3 regions of the Neobacillus solisequens genome follow, and region 3 is predicted to be linked to each of the others. Evidence: predicted binding sites of a transcription regulator. Region 3 holds the regulator's gene; each other region holds the start of a gene.

Region 1 (6,230 bases), on a different contig from region 3:
GCAGATGTTCGGCTGCCATATTTTTCTCAGGTTTTATGAAAAAAAGAAGAGAAAATGTTAGAAACAGGAGCGTCGTTTTTTTCATTTTTTTCGATCCTTCCATAACGGAATGAGTAGTAAAATAAAGGCCGCTATAACAAAGTAGGTGCCTGTGCCCAGGATGCTGTGGGTAATAAAGTTTGCTACCGTATTTTCGCCTACAATCGGCGGAACAAACGGATCAATTTTAATTGGTGCTTTTGGGCTTAGATTGGATCCATATTTTTTTAAAGCAAAGTGAAGATCCAATACTCCGGCCAAACCGCCAATAACAAAAATCGTAATTAATCCATAAAGAACTTTTTTATTGCGGAGGATGGCTGTCATAAGAGTGAGCAATGCCAAACCACCAATAATGTAGATTAGATAAGAAAGTTCAGGAAAGTTCTTTTCGCTGAAGTTGGACATCCCAATATAATGGTTGAGCCCATTAATAATATCAATTTGCCCTTCCAGCTTATTTGGATACACGATGATATTTAAGCCTTCCGGATATTGAGGAGCATAAAATACCATTTTCCACCAAGGGAAAAACATGGAGATTGCAATCAGAATCGTAGAAAGGCCAATTAATAGGGAAGAAATAACGGATAATTTATTTTTACTATCATTCAAGTGAACCACTCCTTTTTTGTTAAAAGTCTCAATTAAAAACAAAGCGGGTATCAATTATTCCCTTGATACCCGCCTTTATTGCCATGTCTAGCTGCAGCGCCTGACCAAGGCCCTGCAGCTTTGAGTATTATTGCTTTGGTTTTACTAGGAAGTAGCCGTTCATTTCCTGATGCAGTGCAGAGCAGAAATTCGTACAGTAAAGTGGGAATGTTCCTGCTTTATCTGCAGTGAGCTCCATTGTGTTTGTTTGGCCAGGCTGAACTTCCATGTTTAAGTCATAGTCGTTAATGGCAAAACCGTGGGTAATATCTTCATCAAAGTCAATATTGGTTAAATGGATAAATACATGATCTCCTTGGTTAACCTCAATCGTGTCAGGACGTTTTGCAGTGTGGTCAAAGATAAATCTTGAACGCATCGCAATACCGTAGACATGGACTTCGTTTCCTTTTCGGACAATTTTGGTGTCGCTTTGCTTATAAACGGCATCCTTGTTATTTGGATCCTTCGGATAGACATTGATCGTTTTAATCTTATCTGCCTTAATCATTTGGGCATAGTGAGGTTCCGGATCGACCGGCGCCGATTGAACAACCTTCATCTTTCCGCTGATATCAATCAATTGCATGGATTCTGGGTGTGAAGGTCCAACGGATAAGTAGCTGTCCTTGGCAATTTTGTTTAAGGCAACAAGCCATTTTCCATCTGGTGCCACCGTGTCGCCTTCAGCAGCCACAGAATGACCTGGAGAATATTGAACAGGAACACGGTCTAACGTTTTACCTGTTTTAGGGTCCCACTTAACAATTTCAGATGAAATAAACATCGTTGTATAAGCCATGCCTTTGTCATCAAATTGTGTATGAAGCGGTCCGAGTGCGTTTTCTGGGTTTACTTCTCTTTCCATTACTTTTTCATATTTTAAAATCGGAATACCATTGCGTTCACCAGCGAATTGTTTGTTTTCAATAGCTTTAAATGCTTTTTCAAAAGAGAATACGGTCATAGCTGGCGCAAGCTTACCGGAAGCGATAAAGTACTTGCCGTCTGGTGATACGTCAACTCCGTGCGGTGATTTCGCAACGGGAATTAAATAAATACCGCCTTTTTGTTTCTCAGGGAAAATCATTTTTTGTCCGTTTACATCTTCATATTTACCGTCCTTGACCATCTGTGCAAGCTCTTTCCAATTAAATAGCACGATGTAGTCACGGTCTGCCTGTGATGCATTGACTTCCATTGTTGTAGTAGCTTCTTCTGTATTATAAGTAGTCATAACAGCCCAGTCTTTAGAGCCCTTTTTACCTGCATCTGAAAGGTCATAGGACCAAGGTGGAAGGGCCACCTGGTAAGCGACGTTAAGTTTTACTTTTTGATTGTCGAAAGTTACCGCTGACATGACTCCGCGATACTTTGAACTGTAGTCATCTAATGATTCATATTTTTGACCTAGAGGAACAGCGAAACGGGTAGGAAGGAACATATACTCGGTATTTTCGGTAACAAAGGCTGCACAATGTGGCCCTGCAGTGTTTGGAACCTTGATAATATCTTTGGTTGTAAAGGTTTTGAGGTCAACAACCGCTGCACGGCTGTTACCGACGTCTGTTGCAAACATCCATTTCCCGTCATAATCACCGTTTGTTTCAGAGAAGGCCGGATGGTGAAGGTCACCCCATGTATAGCCGCCCATCATTTTTTTGGTCTCTTCATCAAAGCCATAACCTGTTGCGGAGTCAGGGGAGAATACCGGAATCGTTCTAATTTTCCGCATAGATGGTACACCGTAAATAAACATTTGACCGGAGTGGCCGCCGGATGCGAATAAATAATAGTCATCTTTTTTGCCAAAAGGTACATACACTTTTTCCGCATTGCTCTTGTTGCCTGCGGAAGCGACATCATGATTTGAACTTGATGAAAAGTCCGCAAAAGAAATCGTTGCTGCGACAAAGCCGGCAAGTAAACCGGATGCGATCGGAATCCATTTTTTCATTCAATACACCACCCTTATTATTTAGCCTCTGATGCTTGTTTTAATAAATCGAGGACTTGCTTGCGTTCTTCATCGGTTAGTGGATTTTTGCCGATCACTCCTGACATAACTGCTGAAGTCGGCTGTTTTAGAAATTCTTCAATGGGCTTGCCGTGTTTTCCTTCCACGTTCACATAGGCTTGTGAAAGATCCGGGCCAACAGCACCACCTTTAAGATTGAGTGCTTCTACACTGTGGCAGCCAAGGCACCCTCTTTTATTGAGAATGTTATCTTCGGCTACTGCTGAAGACGTGGCAGGCTCCGTCGAATCCTTGCTTTCCTCTTTAGTAGTTTTCTCTAATGGTGTATCTGTTTGTGCCACCTGCGACTTATTACCGGAGTCGCCCATTAAGACGCCAAATACTAGGTATCCAACCCCAAATCCTAGTAAAGCACTAATAACAAAGCTAATCATTGCTTTTTGCAATTTTGTCCCCCTCCTTTTTATTCAAATGAACACTTTTATCCTATTTGGAAAGCTCTTACAAAATTGTGATGTTGAGCACACTTTTATTCGGGCTTTTTGAACGTTTTGTGAAGTCGGTCTTGAAAGCAAGGAATAATGCCCATTTGAAAAATATGAACGTTTTGTGAAACACGTCACTACTAAATGGAATAGGAGAGTTTACAATTGATGGTAAGGGAAAAGGTAGAACTTTCCTTTTAAAAAGGTGGTGTGGGAATTGAATCAGATTTTACGAGAAGGTAATGAAATGGTTTTTCAAAAAGGTGAATTACTGAAGAAAATTGTCATATTTAAAGACTTGTCGGAGAAGTCACTTACACTTATTGAAAAACGTCTTCAAACGTTTCAGTTAAAAAAAGGGGACCACATTATGTCTGAGGATGATGTAGCGCGTGGTGTCTACTTTATACAATCAGGGTCGGTTAAACTCACAAAAGAAGATGAAAGTGGAAATGAGGTCATTGTTTGTGTGAAGCAAACAGGGGATGTTTTTGCTGAAGCCTGTTTATTTACTAATAGGAAGGAGTCATATCCGGCTACTGGAACTATGCTTGAGGATGGGACGATTTCATTTTTGGATAAGCAGGGGCTTGAGCAGGATCTCTATCAATACCCAGAATTGGCCGTCCAAATGATTCATTATATGAGTGATACTTTGAGAGAAATGACATCGCAACTACGTGATGTTGCTCTGTTAGATGTGTATGCAAAATCAGTCAAAACCCTTGAACGGCTGGGTCGTAAGTTTAATGCGGATAGCAAGCGGTGGGGAATTGAAATACCATTGACTGTGCAGGAATTTGCCACGGTTGTCGGCACCTCACGGGAGAGTGTCAGCCGGGTGTTTTCGAAGTTAAAGAAAGATAACATGATTGAATTGAAGTCACGAAAAATAATCATCTTGGATTGGTGCTTATTTTGTACCCTGCAGCATAAGGGGTATTAAAAATGAAATGGCCCTGCAGCTAAGGATGCTGCAGGGCCACTATTTTACCATTTGTATGTCCAGAATCGTTCAAAATTGATTCGGGCCATAACTTGCGGATCTTGATTTTTCAGTTTTTCTTCCATATCTTTAAACGTTAGTTCTGTCTGGGAACGGTGCGCTTTAATGGCCGCCAATTTGATATGGGCTACGTTACTAATTTCGTTGATAATGTCTGCTTCCCCAAGTTTTTCCACACAGTCATTGGAAAAAGCAACACAGTGTAATTTAGGCCGTGCGGCAGCTGGAAGTTTTCCAACAGCACGAATGACGGCTGCACCGGTAGCATCGTGGTCAGGGTGTACAGCATATCCCGGGTAAAATGTGATAATAAGTGAAGGGTTTATTTCTTGGATAATGGATAACAAGTGGTTTGCTAATTTTTCATCATCCTCAAACTCAATGGTCTTATCACGGTACCCAAGCATGCGTAAGTCCTGAATGCCTAATACATTAACAGCATCTTGTAATTCCTTTTTTCTGATTTTCGGAAGATCTTCTCTATTGGTAAATGGAGGATTCCCTAAATTTCTTCCCATTTCTCCTAATGTTAAGCAGGCGTAGGTAACTGGACTTCCGTTCTTAACGTGAGTGGCAATCGTTCCGGATACGCCAAAGGCTTCATCGTCAGGGTGTGGGAAGACAACCAGGACATGACGTTCTTTTTCCATGGTACCCTCTCCTTTCTTATTCAAATGGCGTGGTGCTGATCTCCAATGCTACCGCCAGTTTTCCAGTATAATCGTGGCCAGCAAGAAGTAAGCGACCTTGTTCATCGATTTCGTAGTGGGTAATCCCTTCAGCATAGACCCAGCCAAGGTTGATTTTTAATCCAACACGAAAAGGGCCGTTTCCGGTTATTTTCCCATGTTCATATTGGACAAGGGCATTGCGGATATAGGCTCCGGCAGAAAAGAATTTCTGATCAATATGAGATGCATACGCACCGTTTGTAGTCTCCAAATGAAGATAGACATCCTTGTTTGCAAAGTTGTTGATCGCTTCCTGAACTTTTTGGATATGAACTGACTCCATTGCGGGGCCTCCTTTCCCAATAGTATCGGTTTGGATTTATCTACAGAATAATGTTAGTTAATATTGTTACTATCATACTAAAATTAGTAAGAAAAAGCGAAATGAATGCTTGGTAATGGGGGTGAATGGTGTTTTGCAAGTAAATCTGTGTTTTTCGCAAGGAAAGTATGATTTTTACAAATAAAATACTCTCTAACGCAAGTAAGAGCTGGATGAACGCAAGTAACCGACTTAAGGGCAGAAAATTTTTAGCGTATATATAAAAAAAAGAGCCGATTTCACCGGCTCTTCTAGTCTTTCATTTATTCACCACAATCTTCGCAATACTCCGTTTTGCTGGTTCCAGCTGTGCCGCGATAGGCGCCATGCCAGGTAGGTCCAACGTATTGATTTAGACGGAATCCTTGTTGGATTGCTGCAGAAACAAATGCCTTTGAAGTTTCTACTGCTTCGAAAACCGATTTTCCTTTAGCAAGTTCAGCCGTAATCGCTGATGAGTTGGTACAACCGGCACCGTGTGTGAAGATGGTGTTGATTTTATCTGATTCAAAAACAGTGAAGTCTCTTCCATCATAAAGGAGATCAATGGATTTTTCTTCTGTTTGAAGCTTGCTGCCACCTTTGATGAGGACATTTTTTGCTCCGCGGTCGAAAATTTTAACAGCGGCATCCTTCATTTCATCCAGGGAATGAGGAGTTTTCATACCTGCAAGCTGGCCAGCTTCAAAAAGGTTTGGAGTAACAACCAAAGCGCGTGGCAATAGAAGCTCACCCATCGCATCAGCTGTTTCTGGATTCAACACTTCATCTTCGCCTTTACATACCATAACAGGGTCGATGACCACACGCTGTAATTGGTGCTCATCCATTTTTTTAGCAGCTAACTCAATGATTTCAACAGTTCCCAACATTCCAGTTTTCATGGCATCGATTCCTACTGAAAGAATCGTCTCCAATTGCTTTTCTAGAATCGCCACATCAATTGGAAACACATTATGATGCCAATGATTCTTCGGATCCATCGTCACAATACAAGTAAGCGCCGTCATTCCAT
Region 2 (6,230 bases), on a different contig from region 3:
TGATGTACAAATTAGTGTAATATAAGCTGTTAATTGCGATTTCATGTTAGATACCTCTGTTGATCTCACTTTAACCTTAATAAATGTAACATAGAAAAATATAAATGTGGATGATTTTGTTGAGTATGAGTTCCAAATAAAAACCGATTATCCTAGCATATTTTGTATAAAAATAATTAACTAAATTTTAACAATTTTTTGAAAAAGTTTTGACAATTTTGTGAACATAATGAATAATAGTATTATATAGAAAGTGGAAATGTTGCTTTTTATAAACAACAAAAAAGAAACCGCTTTCAACTTATCTAAAATTCCAATAATGAATACGTACAGAGGGGGCCGTTATCATGAATTCACGCTTGAAAATCTTAAAGGTAACTCAGTGGGCCGGTGGTATTACATTAATAACTGGTATTATGGTCTTTTTATACGGAATAATAATTAGCCATATGGATCCGGTAATTGGAATTGGAATTGGGACCATCGTAGGATCAGTCATGTTCTTCTTAGTAGGAATGTTATTTATTGCCACTGAGGAAATGGTCGAAAACACCGATAGAGGAATTGAAATGGCGCCAATCAAACCAAAATTATATTTAGTCAAAAGATAAAGAAAGAGAGCATCTGATCAGATGCTCCCTTTCTCTTTTATTCCTACATATCCCAAAGGAATATGAGTAATGTTCCAAAGACAGTTATTAAGGCAATTGCTACCATGAAAAACACTTTTCCGTAAATAATCCATTTGTCATCCGTTTCACCAGCGTGCATGAACACAACTAACTGAAGCAGCGCCTGAACAAAAGCAGTGATGACCAATACGATCATTCCTTGTGCAAATGACAAGTGAAGGTAATAAACAGCTAGAGCAGCGGCTGTTAGAACCAAGGAAAAGACAAACCCCATTATTTGTTTTCGCGGAAATAATTCACTCATCTTACATCAGTCCTTTCAAATAGATGAAGCTGAAGATAAAGATCCAGACCACATCCAAGAAATGCCAATATAACGAAAAGATAAATGACTTGTTTGCCGTTTCAGGACTTAGTCCGCGCTTTTTCACTTGCAAAATGATGGCTGTTCCCCAGAATAATCCAAAGGTAACGTGCGCACCATGGGTTCCCAAGGTAGTCATCAGCATGGCGGTAAACGCACTTGTCTGCAATGTTGCTCCTTCATGGATATAGGTCATAAACTCATCAATTTCAAAGCCCAGGAATCCTAAACCAAGAAGCAGTGTAATCACGAAAAATGTCAACATAGCTTTTGTACGGCCTATCCGCATTGCGTGAACAGCAAGTCCAATGGTGAAACTACTTGATAATAATAAAATGGTTTCAATGATCACCGGTGTAATTTCAAAAATTTCGGTACCGCCTGGTCCGCCTCCGGTTCTATGTTCTAACGTAAAGTACGATGTAAAGAGTGTCGCAAACAGCATGATTTCAGCCGCGAGGAACACCCAAAATCCAAAAATATTCAATCCGTTTTGTTTCGTACTATATTCTAATGGCAGCGAGTGGTCGACTTTCATTAATTAGCACCTCGCAATTTCGTTTCGGTTTCTTCTACTTCTTTTAAAGAAATATAACGGCCATGATCTTTCTCAAAGGATCGCATTGCCATGCATGCAAAAATACCAAGCAACGCAACAATAGCTGGAATCCAAAGAGAGAAAATCAGTGAAAAGCCTAAGACAAAGAAGATTGCACCCATGATAAATGGAACTCCACTGTTATTCGGCATATGGATTTTCTCCAAATTACCCGGGAACAGCTTGTGACCTTTTTTCTTAGAATCCCAGAATGCTTCGTATGATGTAACGTGTGGTTCAATGGCAAAGTTATATTCCGGAATCGGAGTATGTGTTGCCCACTCAAGAGTACGTGCATCCCAAGGGTCAGCTCCAATATTTCTTGGTGAATAACGAACACTGTAATAGACGTTATAAACAATTAATAAAAAGCTGATCGCCATAACTCCTGCACCGACAAATGATAGCATATTCAACGGACCATAGCCTGTCGCTGCGGAATATGTGTACATACGACGGGCTTGCCCATCCAAACCAGTAATATACATCGGGAAGAAGGCTAAGCAGAATCCAATAGAGAGAGTCCAGAAGGACCATTTTCCAATTCTTTCATTTAGCATAAAGCCAAACATTTTTGGCCAATAATACGTTAAACCTGCCAGCATCGCAAATACAACACCTGGGATGATTGTATTATGGAAGTGGGCTACTAAGAACATGGTATTATGGTATTGATAGTCTGCTGCAGACATCGCTAGCATAACCCCAGTCATCCCACCGATAACAAACAACGGAATAAAACCGAGCGAGTATAGCATTGGAACGGTAAAACGAATTTTCCCCTTCCACATAGTAAACAGCCAGTTAAAAATCTTAACACCTGTTGGTATCGAAATGGCCATTGTCGTGATGGAGAAGAAGCTGTTTGATAGTGCTCCTTGGCCCATCGTAAAGAAATGGTGCGCCCAAACCATACAGGAAAGAGCTGAGATCACAACCATGGAAGCTACCATTGATTTATAGCCATAAAGGTTTCTGCTAGAAAATGTCGAGATAATTTCACTGTAAATTCCAAATGCCGGCAAAATAAGGATGTATACTTCAGGATGGCCCCAAACCCAGAAAAGGTTGGCCCACAGCATATCCATTCCGCCATTTGTCATGGTAAAGAAGTGAGTTCCAAATAATCTGTCCATCGTACCCATTGCAAGGGCAACTGTGATAACTGGGAAAACAGTAACAACGATTAAGTTTGTTGCCAACGTAGCCCATGTAAACATTGGCATTTTCATCAATGTCATACCAGGTGCTCTCATTTTGAAAATGGTGGTAAGCATATTAATACCAGTCATCAAGGAGCCAATACCGGATATTTGAACTGCGATCATATAATAGTTGGTACCGACGTGTGGGCTGAATTCATTCCCTGCTAGCGGAAAATATGAAGTCCAACCTGCATCAGGTGAGCCTCCGATTACAAAAGAGATATTAAATAGCATGGCTCCAAAGAAGAAAAGCCAGAAGCTTAACGCGTTTAATCTAGGAAAAGCCACATCACGTGCACCAATTTGCAATGGAACTACGAAGTTCATAAACGCAAAGATGAATGGCATGGCCATAAACATAATCATGACTACCCCGTGTGTGGTGAAAACTTCATTGTAATGCTGTGGGTCTAACATCTTATTATCAGGCACTGCAAGCTGAGCGCGCATCATGATCGCATCAGCTCCGCCTCGGAACAACATGATTAAAGCAGAAAGCATATACATTATACCAATCCGTTTATGGTCCACTGTAGTTAACCATTCACGCCATAAATATCCCCATTTTTTAAAATAAGTCAGGCCCGCAATTATAGCGACCACCGTAAGGCCGATCGCGACCATCGAAGCGTAAATGGCAAGACTTGGATTAGGAATGGCAAAACGATCAAAGAAATCCATTCTTTTTAACTCCTCTCAAGAGATTAACTTTTTACTATTTTTAAATTACCTTATTATTTATCGTGATCTGACATATCCATATTCATATCCATTTCAGAATCCATTTTTCCATCGTGACTCTTTTCTGATCCACTATGATGCAGATTTGGAGCTGGACTAAATTCTAAATGGGTTCCTGTAAATGTCATTTGTCCAAGGTGACCAGGTTTTAATAACTGATCAAATTTTTTCTCTGTTAAAGGTTTTGCTGTTTTCTTTACGTCTTTTACCCATTTATCAAAATCTTTCTCAGACATGGCTGTTACATTAAATGTATTTTCGGCTGTTCCTTTACCGCTGAAGTTTGCGTTTCGACCCATCATTTCACCAGGCTCATCAGCAGCTAAGTGAAGGGTTGTTACCATGTTTGACATGGCATACTTTTGTCCGCCCAGTTGCGGAATCCAGAAGCTAGTAATAGGTCCGTAAGAATACAGTTTAAATTCTATTGGACGATCCGTTGGAATGTATAAATAGTTAACGGTTTCAATATCTTGCTCCGGATAACTAAAATGCCATTTCCAATCTGATGAAGAAGCATAAATCACCATAGGTTTCTGATCCTGATACTGTTTTGGTTTTGCCTCAACGATGTAGTTACTTTGGACAGAAACGATTGAAAAGTAAACGACGATAATAACAGGAATTCCGACACATAGCAACTCTACCCACTTATTTCCTTCGATGTGAGGTGGTTCATAATCAGGACTCTGCTTTGATGCACGATACTTTACCAATACGTAAATCAAAATAGCAAATACAACCAAAACAACTAATGACATGATTCCGATCGATAATAAAATGTCGTGGGCTTGCCTTTCAGCTTGTGGCCCTTTTGGATTCAGAACCATGAGTGGCTCACACCCTGTTAACACTGTAGCAATAGTGAGAACAAGTAATAATAAAGCCGATTTTACTTTCATACTAGTACCCCTTTCCTTTGATTAAAAAATTTCAATTTTATATTATTGTGAATTTCATCACATTTTTAGTTTTGTGATTTAAATCACATCTCGCCACTATTTTAATACCAAATTTGAAATTACGACACCCATTTATGAAATTTGTCACGAAATGTTCAAAAAGAATTCGATATTTCGAAAAAAGTTATACTTTTCATTTGCTTTTAATTGTGAATCGATATATTATCTCTATTTTATTTACCCTGAGCTCAAATACCCTTGAATACTCAGAAAAACCCTGCATTCACAAGGGTTCTAAACACTATTCATTCTTCGAATTAGTATACTCTAGTTTGTTCATGGGTTCTCAAACAATTATATTACTTAAAATTATTACATTTTTCTAGAATGATAAAACCAAAGGAAATGGCGATCCTTTAGGCTTAACTCTCACTTCAGAATTGGATTTTATTTTGTGTTCATTCATCATTATTTTTTGATAGGGAACATGGAGATTTTTATTATAATAGATAGTAAGAAGATTTGATTAGGGGGAAGTATATTGAAATTGATTTCCATTTGTCCGAGTAATACTGAATTTATAGCCTATTTAGGGCTAACTTCTTCATTAATAGGGGTAGATGATTATTCAGATTGGCCGAAAGAAATTACTGAATTGCCAAGGTTGGGACCAGATTTGAACATCGATATGGATAAAGTAGAGAAACTACAGCCTGATTTGGTTTTAGCTTCCCTATCCGTTCCGGGTATGGAACGAAATATCGAGGAGTTAGAGAAACGTAAAATACCATATGTAATTGTGCCTAATCCACAAACACTAGAAGAAGTGGGGAATTGTCTTTTGTTCGTTGGCAATGCCACAAGCACCTACCCACGGGCCAACGAATTATTTGAAAGATTTAATCGTACCTTAAAACTGTATAAATCTTTAAGCAAACAAGTTAAAGAATCAAAAACCCTTTATTGGGAATGGTGGGCAAAGCCGATCTTCACCCCGGGCTCCCTGAACTGGCTGACAGAAATTAGCGTGCTTGCGGGTGGAAGAAATATTTTTGATGACCAAGTGGTTGCAAGTTACCAGACGGATTGGGAAGAGGTTAAGTTCCGCAACCCAGATATAATCTGTGTCGTTTGGGTAGGTGTTCAAAAACATAAAGTTAACCCAAAGGTCATTCTGAAACGCCCCGGCTGGGATCAGATGACAGCGATAAAAAATAACCAACTTCACATTTTAGATGAACCGCTTTTTTGCAGGCCATCCCCTCGGCTTTTATATGGCCTGGCTAAAATAGCTCATATACTCCATCCCGAAATTTTCCCTGGGTTTCACGAGGGAGATGACATGTTATTGTAGCCAGTGTAGAAAAACAAAATGGCAAACAATTATTTTTACTCATCTTCATGGATTGATTCCAGATTTTCTTCTTTGTTAGGCCAGCCATATTTTTCATTTATATCCTTTGTGAGTTCATCCAGGAATTCATCCGAGAATAAGGGGCTATTTTCTTTATACATGTAAACCCTCCTTATCTTTACTAATTCATATTAATAAAATATGTTTTACCCTACTTAACATTTCCTTTGTTCTAAGTTTTAAACTATTTTCGGACGATTAAGGTATGAAAACAAAAAAGAAGCAGAGAAATCACTGCTTCTTTTAACTTTAATCGTATAGGTTGTTGTTTTTGGCACTAAAAATGGACCTTAGAAACCAAGGTCCATTTTTAGTGTACATTTTTTCGGGTTACGAAATAATTATCTCTTTTTGTCAAACCGAGGTCTGGGTAA
Region 3 (6,230 bases):
GGGCCTTTTCACCACCGCTTAAGGAGGAGACTGTTTTAAGGACATCATCTCCGGAGAACAGGAAGTTACCCAGTACTGTCCTAATTTCCTTTTCAGGTTTAAGAGGATAGTCATCCCAGAGTTCATTTAGGACACGCTTATTGGACTTTAAGTTGGCTTGTTCTTGGTCATAATATCCAATAGTAAGATTGGTACCGTAGTTAATCGTTCCTCCAAGCGATGGAAGTTTTTTAATAATCGTCTTTAACATGGTGGACTTGCCAATCCCGTTTGGGCCTACAAGTGCAATACTTTCTCCCCTAAAAACTCGAAAAGTGATATTCTCTGAAACTTTCTCACCCTCATAGCCAATTGCCAGGGAGTCCACCATCAGTACGTCGTTCCCGCTTTGCTTTTCAATTTCAAATGAAAAGGATGCAGATTTTTCATCCCCGAGCGGACGGTCCATCACTTCAATTTTTTCAAGTTTTTTGCGGCGGCTCTGTGCCCGTTTGGTTGTGGACGCCCTTGCCAGGTTCCGTTGAATGAAATCTTGCAGGGATGCAATTTCCTGCTGTTGTTTTTCATAAAGCTTCAGATCGCGTTCATAATTGGCAGCCTTTTGCTCCAGATAGTAACTATAATTGCCTGTAAACCGCTGAATTTGGTTTCGGGAAAGTTCATAGACCTGGGTAACGACTTTGTCCAAGAAATAGCGGTCATGGGAGACAATCAGAATGGCTCCGCTATAGCCTTGTAAGTATTGTTCCAGCCAAGACAATGTTTCAATATCAAGATGGTTGGTCGGCTCGTCCAGGATTAAAATGTCTGGTTTTGTTAATAAAAGTTTACCAAGGGCTAGGCGGGTTTTTTGACCGCCGCTCAGACTGGAAATTGAAACGGCAGAATCCTGAAAATTTAAACCGTTAAGGACAGACCGAATATCTGCTTCGTACTGATAGCCTCCTTGTTCCTTAAAGGTGACCTGGAGCTGATCATATTCCTTTAAAATCCGCTCATATTTGGTTGGGTTATTAAAGACTTCAGGATCAGCCATTTGCGCTTCAAGTCTTCGCAAAGCCTTTTCTTGCTGCTGAAGATGTTCAAAGACGGTTAACATTTCATCCCAAATGGACAGACTTGATTCCAACCCGGTATTTTGCGCTAAGTATCCGATCGAGACACCCTTTGGCTTGATAATTTCTCCACCGTCATGGGAAAGATGCCCTGCGATAATTTTTAGAAGGGTGGATTTTCCAGCACCATTACGACCTACAAGGGCAACACGGTCCCTCGTTTGTAATTCAAGCTTAATATTGGATAAAATAAGGTCAGCACCAAAGTATTTTTGTAATTGATTAACTTGTAATAAAATCATATTTTTTCACCTCTATTACCTAGGAATAGTGTACCGTATTCCTGAAATAACGGCAATAAAGCAGGATATTGTACGTTTTGGAAAAAAATATCACCATTCGCTCAAACTTTCACACACAGAGACGGTAAAATATAGTATCATTTTTTTTGGAGGACTATACTATGGCAGAGTTTACGCATTTTAATGAAGAAGGCAGAGCAAAGATGGTGGATGTAAGCGATAAGCCGGAAACGGCGAGAACAGCGCTTGCGCATTCTAGCATTACTGTGAGTAAAGAAATTTATGAAAAAATCACTAATGAGGAAATGAAAAAAGGCGATGTCTTAGCAGTTGCCCAAGTGGCAGCAGTGATGGCAGCGAAAAGGACATGGGAAATCATCCCGATGTGCCACCCGATTCCATTAACTGGTATAAATGTTACTTTCTCCTGGGAAAGCGATAACGATCAGTATACATTGCAAATTCAGGCAACAGTTAAGACTAAAGGGCAGACAGGTGTTGAAATGGAAGCGCTAACAGCGGCGTCTGTTTGTGCATTAACGGTATATGATATGTGTAAAGCAGTGGATAAGGGTATGGTAATCGGCCCTACCTACTTAATGGAGAAATCCGGCGGCAAAAATGGCGATTTTAGACGACTTGATCGAATATAAACAAAATGATTAGCGGGGTGAAGGAGTAATATGTCGAATGAAACAATGAAAATCCCACAAGCAACAGCAAAGCGATTACCCTTATATTATCGATTTTTACAAAACTTGCATTCTTCCGGAAAGCAACGAGTATCATCAGCCGAATTAAGCGAGGCAGTAAAAGTAGACTCCGCAACAATTCGCAGGGACTTTTCCTATTTTGGAGCCCTTGGTAAAAAGGGTTACGGCTATAATGTCAATTATCTATTGTCCTTTTTCCGAAAAACCTTGGATCAAGACGAATTAACGAAGGTTGCCTTAATTGGGGTAGGGAATTTGGGCACAGCCTTTTTACATTATAATTTTTTAAAAAATAACAATACGAAAATTCAGTGCGCGTTTGATGTTTCACCCGATAAAATTGGCACTTCCATCGGCGATGTTCCGGTTCTGTCCATGGATGATTTGGAAAAACATTTGGTCGAGGATGATATTTCGGTTGCGATTTTAACCGTACCTGCTCCTGTTGCTCAGATGATAACGGATCGCCTTGCGAATACAGGGGTCAGAGGTATTTTAAACTTCACCCCTGCCAGATTAAATGTTCCAGCCTCCATTCGGGTTCACCATATTGATTTAGCAGTTGAACTGCAATCATTGGTGTACTTTTTAAAGCATTATCCATCAATTGGAGAAGTAGAAGTTGAAGAATAATTTTGCCATGGGTCTTTCCATAATTGGGAGGGCCCATTTTTTTTCTAAAAAAAGGAGTAAGACAGAGACCCCTTATTAACCCGAAAAAGGGAGAGGTCCTCGAAGGGTGGGTTTTGGAAAAAGTGATGAGAGAATTCCGATAGAAATCGCAAGTACCTCCTAAAAAACATTTTGATGGGCGGTATTCCTGGATAGAGGCGGACCCATTTTAATGGTCCGGCCTTTTTTTTTTGGTAGGATACCAAAAAATTTACAAAATGATAAAACAACGCCTTTACAACGTAACAGTGTTATGTTACATTAATGTCATCGGAAAGGAGTTTTTAAAAAATGAGTGAGGAGTTAATTTCTAAAAAAGAGTTATTGGATTTAGCAGGAATATCATATGGGCAGTTATATCGCTGGAAGCGAAAAGACTTGATTCCCGAGGAATGGTTTATTCGCAAGTCCACTTTTACTGGTCAGGAGACTTTTTTTCCTAAAGAAAAGATCTTAAAACGCATCGAAAAAATCCAAACGATGAAGGAGAATTTATCGTTGGATGAATTGGCCAATATGTTTTCTCCAAGCGTAACAGACCTACAATTATCAGCTGAAGAACTAGTAAAACGAAACACTGTTTCGCAAACAGCGATAAATCTATATCTGGATATTGAAAAAAATGGTCCTGACTTTAATTTTTCGAGAATACTTGAAATATATGTATTAGATAAGCTATTGCAGTCCGGAGAGGTAAATCTCGAAGAGGGAAGAATGATCGTTCAGCTCCTAGTAGCTAATCGAACGACGATTAAGCAAAAAAGCGGTGAGTTAGTGATCACCCGAAAGCTAGGTGTTTCTTCGTGCCTATTAGCAATCAATGCGGAGAGTATTCATTTTGAAACGGGAACAAAGGTTGTGTCCCGCCTGCCATTGATGGGCTGCATGGAAGAACTAAAAGCCAAATTACTATAAAAGGGGAATGGAAATGGATACGCAAAAAAAGGGAGACCTTTATATAAATGGCATTGGATCATCCAATGGCGGACAATTTGACAAAGTGTTGATTAACGGCAGAGGAAGCGTCAATTCCGATATCGATTGCAATGAATTTGAATGCAATGGTTTAGGTACAGCAAAAGGGAATATTCGGGCGGAAAAGGTAATCGTGAGCGGAAAGAGCAAAATGGAGGGGGACGTGAACTCCAATGAAATCTTAGTTGAAGGGACCGCTAAAATCAACGGTAACGTAGAAGTGGAAAAGCTGCGAATCTCGGGCCAAACTTCTATAGGTGGCTGGCTTAAAGGCGAGGAAATTCAAATGAAAGGGACCCTTTCTGTTGGTGGCGATTGTGAAGCTGAAACATTTAAAGGAGAGGCTCAATTTACTATTGGCGGATTGTTAAATGCCGATGAAGTGGATATAAAAATCTTTTGGAATTGCCATGTAAAAGAAATAGGCGGGAGAACCATTAGGGTCGAGTATAAAGAGTCGCTGGTCGGAAATTTGCTGAAACCTTTTACACGCCACCAATTAGTGACGGACCTAATGGAAGGGGACAAAATTGAGGTGGAGTATACAAAGGCCAAGATCATTCGCGGGAATGACGTAAAAATTGGCCCGAATTGTCAAATCGGTTTAATCGAATATACAGGTGAACTTACCGTCGACAAGTCAGCTGAAGTCGGCGAAACAAGAAGGGTGTAATAGGAGGGGAAAAGGATGAGCAAGATAGAAAACTTAATCATCAATGGATCAGGAAGTTATAGCGGAGGCAGCTACGATAAAGTCAGTATCCGAGGTGAAGGTACCATTGTTCAGGATGTGGAATGTGCTGCTTTTCATGTATACGGTACGAGTAAGGCGGAAACAAACGTAAAGGCTGATAAGGTAAAAGTCCTGGGTGAGGCCAAAGTAAGAGGAGACTTAGAGGCAAAGGATACCACTGTGATGGGTACCTTGGAAATTGGCGGAAGAGCCCGTTTGGAGAAAATCAAAATCTTAGGTCAACTCGAAGCGGGAGAACGTTTAACGGGTGTAACAGCCACCATTAAAGGAGGACTTACTGTTAATGGCGATGTGGAGTATGAAACGTTTGATTCCAGCGGTGGATTTGAAATAAAGGGACTCCTCTCAGCTGATACCATCCAAATTGGCCTGCGGTACGGTGACAGTAAGGCCGCTGAAATTGGAGGAGAGCGAATTATGGTAAAACGAAAGAAAAATTCGTTACTTCCTTTTGGAAAAAGTCTAGGAACGTTAACGGCCCAAGTAATTGAAGGGGACGATATACATTTGGAAAATACAAAGGCTGATATCGTTCGCGGAAATAAGGTGTTGATTGGACCAGGATGCGAGATAGGGCTGGTCGAGTACACGGCGGATTTACAACTTGACCAGAGTTCAGTGGTCAAAACAAAGACAAAAAGGTAAAGGAGAAATAGGATGACAACAAAAGAAAGTAAATTAGGCTTGGTTGTGGCAGGGTTATTATTAAGTATTTTAATGGCCTCCATGGACAATACGATTGTCGTAACGGCTATGGGGACCATTGTCGGAGACCTCGGTGGTCTCGAGAGTTTTGTTTGGGTAGTTTCGGCTTATATGGTAGCGGAAATGGCGGGCATGCCGATTTTCGGAAAGTTATCGGATATGTACGGCAGAAAGCGGTTCTTTGTCTTCGGTCTGATTCTATTTATGACCGGATCGGCATTATGCGGAACGGCCGAGACAATTACCCAGTTGAGTATTTACCGAGCAATACAGGGAATAGGTGGAGGCGCGCTAGTTCCCATTGCATTTACGATTATGTTTGACCTGTTTCCACCTGAAAAGCGCGGAAAAATGGGCGGGATGTTCGGAGCTGTTTTTGGAATGTCGAGCATATTTGGACCACTGATTGGAGCATATATTACCGACCACATCAGCTGGCATTGGATTTTCTATATTAATTTACCTCTAGGGATACTCTCGCTTATTTTTATCCTCATCTCCTATAAGGAATCACCAAGCCACCAAAAACAATCCATTGACTGGTGGGGAGCCGCCACGTTGATTGGAGCGGTTGTTAGTCTAATGTTTGCACTGGAGCTAGGAGGTCAGAAATATCAATGGGACTCCACACTTATATTAAGTTTATTTGCAGGCTTTACCATTCTGTTTGTGATCTTTTTATTCATTGAAAAAAAAGTAAAGGACCCAATCATTTCATTTACCATGTTTAAAAATCGGCTGTTTGCCGGCAGCACCATTGTAGGGTTGTTTTATGGGGCAGCATTTATGTCAGCCACCGTGTATATCCCGATCTTTGTCCAGGGAGTTTATGGCGGAAGTGCAACGAACTCGGGTCTCGTCTTACTGCCAATGATGCTGGGATCCGTCGTAACAGCACAGGTAGGCGGCTTTTTAACAACTAAACTGAGCTACCGAAATATCATGTTTATGTCCAGTGTCATTTTTATTTGCGGATTACTGCTTCTTAGCACCATTACACCGGAAACGAGCAGGACATTGTTGACACTTTATATGATTGTCGTGGGATTAGGGG

What was found. The regulator Rex, encoded in region 3, represses fermentation and respiration genes when NADH is low (regulators of the CRP and FNR family bind a similar motif). The targets are predictions, from matches to a motif close to TTGTGAAATATTTCACAA.
Region 1: the regulator Rex is predicted to act here: its motif matches at 3,279-3,296, upstream of ACI3K6_RS08395 (cytochrome C).
Region 2: the regulator Rex is predicted to act here: its motif matches at 4,488-4,505, upstream of qoxA (cytochrome aa3 quinol oxidase subunit II).

The regions. Positions count from the first base shown of each region.
Region 1 is NZ_JBKFGJ010000006.1:172,218-178,447, reverse strand. It holds gene nosD (nitrous oxide reductase family maturation protein NosD) at 1-85, opposite strand, end outside; gene ACI3K6_RS08405 (hypothetical protein) at 82-654, opposite strand; gene nosZ (Sec-dependent nitrous-oxide reductase) at 782-2,650, opposite strand; gene ACI3K6_RS08395 (cytochrome C) at 2,668-3,117, opposite strand; gene ACI3K6_RS08390 (Crp/Fnr family transcriptional regulator) at 3,374-4,102, shown strand; gene bshB2 (bacillithiol biosynthesis deacetylase BshB2) at 4,147-4,812, opposite strand; gene ACI3K6_RS08380 (YojF family protein) at 4,829-5,176, opposite strand; gene pdxK (pyridoxine/pyridoxal/pyridoxamine kinase) at 5,479-6,230, opposite strand, start outside.
Region 2 is NZ_JBKFGJ010000021.1:65,651-71,880, forward strand. It holds gene ACI3K6_RS19730 (hypothetical protein) at 348-611, shown strand; gene qoxD (cytochrome aa3 quinol oxidase subunit IV) at 655-936, opposite strand; gene qoxC (cytochrome aa3 quinol oxidase subunit III) at 938-1,534, opposite strand; gene qoxB (cytochrome aa3 quinol oxidase subunit I) at 1,534-3,480, opposite strand; gene qoxA (cytochrome aa3 quinol oxidase subunit II) at 3,534-4,442, opposite strand; gene ACI3K6_RS19755 (cobalamin-binding protein) at 4,984-5,796, shown strand; gene ACI3K6_RS19760 (bacitracin ABC transporter ATP-binding protein) at 5,832-5,957, opposite strand.
Region 3 is NZ_JBKFGJ010000027.1:81,761-87,990, reverse strand. It holds gene ACI3K6_RS21745 (ABC-F family ATP-binding cassette domain-containing protein) at 1-1,357, opposite strand, end outside; gene moaC (cyclic pyranopterin monophosphate synthase MoaC) at 1,519-2,010, shown strand; gene ACI3K6_RS21735 (redox-sensing transcriptional repressor Rex) at 2,041-2,703, shown strand; gene ACI3K6_RS21730 (YhbD family protein) at 3,034-3,657, shown strand; gene ACI3K6_RS21725 (polymer-forming cytoskeletal protein) at 3,671-4,390, shown strand; gene ACI3K6_RS21720 (cytoplasmic protein) at 4,406-5,116, shown strand; gene ACI3K6_RS21715 (MDR family MFS transporter) at 5,129-6,230, shown strand, end outside.